DNA from 2 places in the Paenibacillus sp. Cedars genome. Region 2 is predicted to be linked to the other one. Evidence: predicted binding sites of a transcription regulator. Region 2 holds the regulator's gene; the other holds the start of a gene.
The links. Region 2 encodes CtsR, which represses protease genes until heat stress. Its sites were predicted from a motif close to ATGGTCAATAAAGGTCAAACA; they were not measured.
Positions count from the first base shown of each region.

Region 1: a site for CtsR is predicted at 1,365-1,385, ahead of clpP (ATP-dependent Clp endopeptidase proteolytic subunit ClpP). Genes of this name have one in related genera too.

Region 1 covers NZ_CP020866.1:5,692,969-5,695,372, forward strand. Annotated here, with positions in the region: gene B9D94_RS27410 (sugar-binding transcriptional regulator) at 1-855, opposite strand, end outside; tRNA gene B9D94_RS27415 (tRNA-Arg) at 1,226-1,300, shown strand; gene clpP (ATP-dependent Clp endopeptidase proteolytic subunit ClpP) at 1,461-2,057, shown strand.
Region 2 covers NZ_CP020866.1:155,437-157,840, forward strand. Annotated here, with positions in the region: gene B9D94_RS02115 (sugar kinase) at 1-96, shown strand, start outside; gene B9D94_RS02120 (GntR family transcriptional regulator) at 105-821, shown strand; gene B9D94_RS02125 (CtsR family transcriptional regulator) at 1,175-1,636, shown strand; gene B9D94_RS02130 (protein-arginine kinase activator protein McsA) at 1,660-2,184, shown strand; gene B9D94_RS02135 (protein-arginine kinase McsB) at 2,223-2,404, shown strand, end outside.

The sequences.
Region 1 (2,404 bases), 880 kb from region 2:
CACAACTTCGCCTTCTTCGCTGAAATAATAGCCGAATGATTCAGCAATCGCGCCATCTGCCTGCAAGTTCTGAATGGAGCCTTCATCCAGCTTGCGTCGTCTCGCCATCTCCATCGCGTCGCCGATGCCGTGTATAATGACCCGGCAGCGCCGAATTACATCCACAATCTCCTGGATATGCTGATCCTGAACAAGAGACTGATAAGCATCCTCGCTTAGCAGATCAGGCACATGGAGCAAACGGTATTCAGCCCCAACACGCTTTGCCATCTTGGAAGCAATGGTGTTCGCTTGAATCTCCATACTCTCTCCGAGGCCTCCGCGCGCAGGCACAAACCACGTGCTTCTGAGCGGTCCGCCACCAGGCAATGATGACATCTGCTCCGCCACTTCAGCGAGTGTAGAGCCGCCTGTTACGGCGATTGTATCTCCATCCTCCACAAAACTAAGCAGCGTCCTTGCGCCGGCCCGGCCAAGCTCACGTTTGACTTCCGGAGATGACTCACTGTCACCGGGAATAATGACCACTTTACGAAGCCCATAAGCCTGACGGATCTTCTCTTCCAGTTCAACCAGTCCGAACAACTCATTCATGACCGGTTCAAGTTCCTCAACCAAGCATAATCCTGCACTGCTGATTCGCATGCCAAGCGTCTCAATCTCGATCAGCCCCTGCGCTTTCAGAAGATCAGTCTCTGCCCTGAGGACACGCTCGGTCATCGAGAGTGATGAAGCCAGCGTTCTTCGGCCAACCATTCCGGACAACTTGATCTGATGAAGGATGGAATACCTTCGTTTAAGAGTGTTCATCAGATCCGGCAGAAGTTGCTCTTGTATTTCTAATAGGTTACGCATGCATTCCACTCCTGCAAACTTCGTCTCGGCTCTCCTCTATCGGGCCGTAAAATGTCCCAGTTAAACTTTTTGAGTCCCACCTTTATTCTAACCAATAATCACGCCCGTTGCAAGTGTCCGAAAGTATATTTCTCTGCCCCAGCCATTCTTATACATTATGGCCAAATGCAAGCTTGTCTATATAGTAGGAACAAAGTTTTGTCCGCTATTGTATTTTCGAAATAGATGCGGTATAATCAACTTCGTTGCTAATTTTTTAGATATCAGAAAGTATATACATCGCAGAGTGTGCTTCCTGATATCGCAAGAAAATCTACCGCTAAACGCGGTCTGTCTTCTTTGAATGTACGTCGATAGACCTTTTTATTATGCGCCCGTGGTCCAATGGATATGACGTAGGCCTCCGGAGCCTGAGATCGAGGTTCGATTCCTCGCGGGCGCGCCATTTTTACTTTTTCTATATACTGATTACCCCAAAGTGCCCATGACGGCTCTTTTTTTTACCCAATAGTTTGACTTTCTTTGACTTTTTGATTTAAATTGTTTATCATGTGGGTAATACGGTAACAGTATTTATATGAGGTACTTAAGAGGAGGTTTTCCACGTGAGTTTTATACCTATGGTCGTTGAACAAAGCAACCGCGGTGAGCGGGCGTACGACATCTATTCCAGATTGCTGAAAGACCGCATTATCTTCCTCGGCTCCGACGTAAATGACGTGGTCGCCAATTCCATCATTGCCCAAATGCTGTTCTTGTCGGCTGAGGATCCCGAGAAGGATATTCATCTTTACATCAACAGCCCAGGCGGTTCCATTACCGCAGGTATGGCGATATTCGATACGATGCAGTTCATCAAGCCGGACGTTTCGACGATCTGTGTCGGCATGGCTGCTTCCATGGGCGCATTCCTGCTGAATGCAGGCGCTAAAGGCAAACGTTATGGTCTGCCTAACAGCGAGATCATGATTCACCAGCCGCTCGGCGGCGCACAAGGTCAGGCCACGGATATCGAGATCCGTGCTCGCCGCATCCTCAAGATGCGCGACAAGCTGAACCGCATCCTGTCCGATCGTACCGGCCAACCGCTGGAACGCATTGAGAAGGATACCGATCGTGACTACTTCATGACGGCTGATGAAGCCAAGGAATATGGTCTTATCGATCAAGTACTGGAAAATACACCACCGCAGGGACTATAAAAGAATGCAAGCAAAGGGCAGGCGCCGTTATCCGGTGCCTGCCCTTTCTTATCCTCTGGATTATTCATTGAAGACTTCGAGTACTAAATCGTGAGAGTATCCCCTCCGGTCGCTGTTGAAATCGGGAAACATGAATGAACAGATAAGGAGGTTTCCCGATTTCAAAGGCGAACGCGATGCTCCTCCGAGGATACTCTCACTTCGGTACGACTCTTTTCAATAAGACATAAAGAAGGTAAGAGCATCCCCCTCCTAAAAGACCTGCCTTAACTTGTGGGGAGGGGAATAGAGGAAAACCTATGTAGGGTATCTTGCAAGGGTAATTGGTTGCGCACAGCCTAATGTGC
Region 2 (2,404 bases):
ATGCTTGCCCATACCGTAACGGGAGATACGCCGACGGCGAATGAACGCGAAGTCCTTCAGGCGATGAGTCAGCATATGTCTGATGTGGAAAGGTAGGAGGAAGTATGTCGATCACGCGGAAGAACGGTCCATTATATCTGCAAATCAAGAAGATCATTAAAGATCGGATTCTGCATGGGGTTTACCCACTTGGTGCCCATATTCCTTCCGAGCCGCAGCTGGAGCAGGAATTCAATGTCAGCAAAATGACAGTTCGTAATGCCATCCAGGAGCTGTATCAGGAGGGATATGTAGAGAAACGGAGCGGAGTGGGAACGATTGTGACCCGGAACACCTCCTTTTCCAAACTTTCCAAGGGCAAGCTGTTTACGGAGATTTTGGTTGAAGAAGGACACCAGATTCGGAAGCGCCACCTGAAGACGGAATGGGTGCATAACGAGCCGGATAGTGAATTATACTTGAAATTCGGCGAACGGTGCCTGCTTATTGAACGGTTGTATTTGCTCGACGGGAACCCTTATATTTACTATACACATTATGTGTCAGCTCAAGTGGATATGGGGGAGGAGTTCGATTCCAACGAACTGCTATCCCTGTATGACCGTATCGAGGAGAGTCAAATTACGTTGGAGAATTTCCGGGATCGCTTTCTGGCGACCGTAGCCGATGATGAGATTGCACCACTGCTTGAAGTAAGTGCAGGCGCACCGCTGCTCAAGCGGTTGAGATCCTCGTACGACGGAGCGGGCAGCATGATTGAATACAGTATCGGTTATTATAATACGGAATTACAGCATTATTTGATTAGTTATGATGTTTGATGGCGTGAATTTATAGATGGTGATGAAGAAGTGGCCCTTAAACCGGTGTTTATCGGAAATGGAGGCTGCTTCTTTTTTTTGCCGCCATATTGAATGGATCTTCAGAAAAAGGCTATAAGGGTTCGAATTAGTGGGTACAATAAGAATAAATGGACTGCAGGATGAATTCGCTAAGACCCTCTTGGCAAAATGAAAAAATGTGCTATAATGAGATTAAAGTCAAAGAAAGTCAAAGTCAACGAGAGGGTTCGCTGATTTTGATTATGGTTAAACCAAGTATAAGCAAGGCTCTGTGCGGACGTGTAAGATCACTATCCGTCTTAACGTTTCAAACAGTGGAGGGTGAACAGACCATGCGTAATATCTCTGATATTATCGAACAATACCTGAAGAGCATACTGCAGGAAAGTCCGGAAGGCACCGTTGAAATTCAGCGTAACGATCTGGCAGAGCAATTTTCTTGCGTTCCTTCCCAGATTAATTACGTCATCAGTACACGGTTTACCTTGGAGAAGGGCTTTCTCGTGGAAAGCAAGCGCGGCGGAGGCGGTTACATACGCATCCAGCGTATTGAGCTTCCTCAGCATACTGCACTCCAGCAGCATCTTCATCATACAATCGGCAGCATGATTGATCAGACGGTAGCGGAAGGGCTGATCTATCAGCTGGAGGAATCCCGGTTTTTGACGAGGCGGGAGGCCAGTCTGATGCGGGCCGCCATTTCAAGGGAATGCCTGAATGTGAAGCTTCCTTATCGGGATGAGCTGCGTGCAAGGATTATGAAGGCGATGCTTATTTCTTTATTAGGTAAGTGAGTCTGTGTAAGGAGGCATTGGATATGGTATGCCAAGAATGCGGTAAACGGCCAGCGACACTTCATTTCACCAAAATTGTGAACGGGGAAAAAACAGAGTTTCATTTTTGCGAAACTTGTGCCCGCGAAAAAGGGGAATTGATCCCCGGTACGTCGAATGGTTTTTCTATACACAGTTTGCTGTCGGGTCTCCTGGATCTGGATCCTTCAGGCAAGGGCCAGACTCCCGGTGCCAAAATGGCTCAGACGCTGCAATGTGAAGAATGCGGTATGACGTATTCGCAGTTCAGCAAGCTTGGCCGATTCGGCTGCAGCTCGTGTTATAAATATTTCTCGGATCGATTGGATCCGTTGTTCAAGCGAGTCCATGGCGGTACATCCCATGTTGGCAAGGTGCCGAAGCGCACAGGGGGGCGTATTCAGATCAAACGCCAAATCGACGAGCTTAAGAAAGAGCTTCAATTCCGGATTGTGCAGGAGGAGTTCGAAACCGCCGCCGAGATCCGGGACCAGATCCGTGAGCTGGAGAAGAATATCGCTCAGGGATAAGATCTAATGAGTATGCACTTTAGTAGGAGGAATGCGTGATGTCTAATCTCCGGTTTACCGATACGGCGCTCAGCGAGTGGATGCGCGGAACCGGTCAGGATTCCGACATTGTCATCAGCACCCGTGTCAGGGTGGCGCGCAATCTGCAGCATCTTCCTTTCCCGCTGCTGGCAACGGATCAGCAGTCAGGAGAAGTGCTAGAGCGCCTGACCCGTGTGTT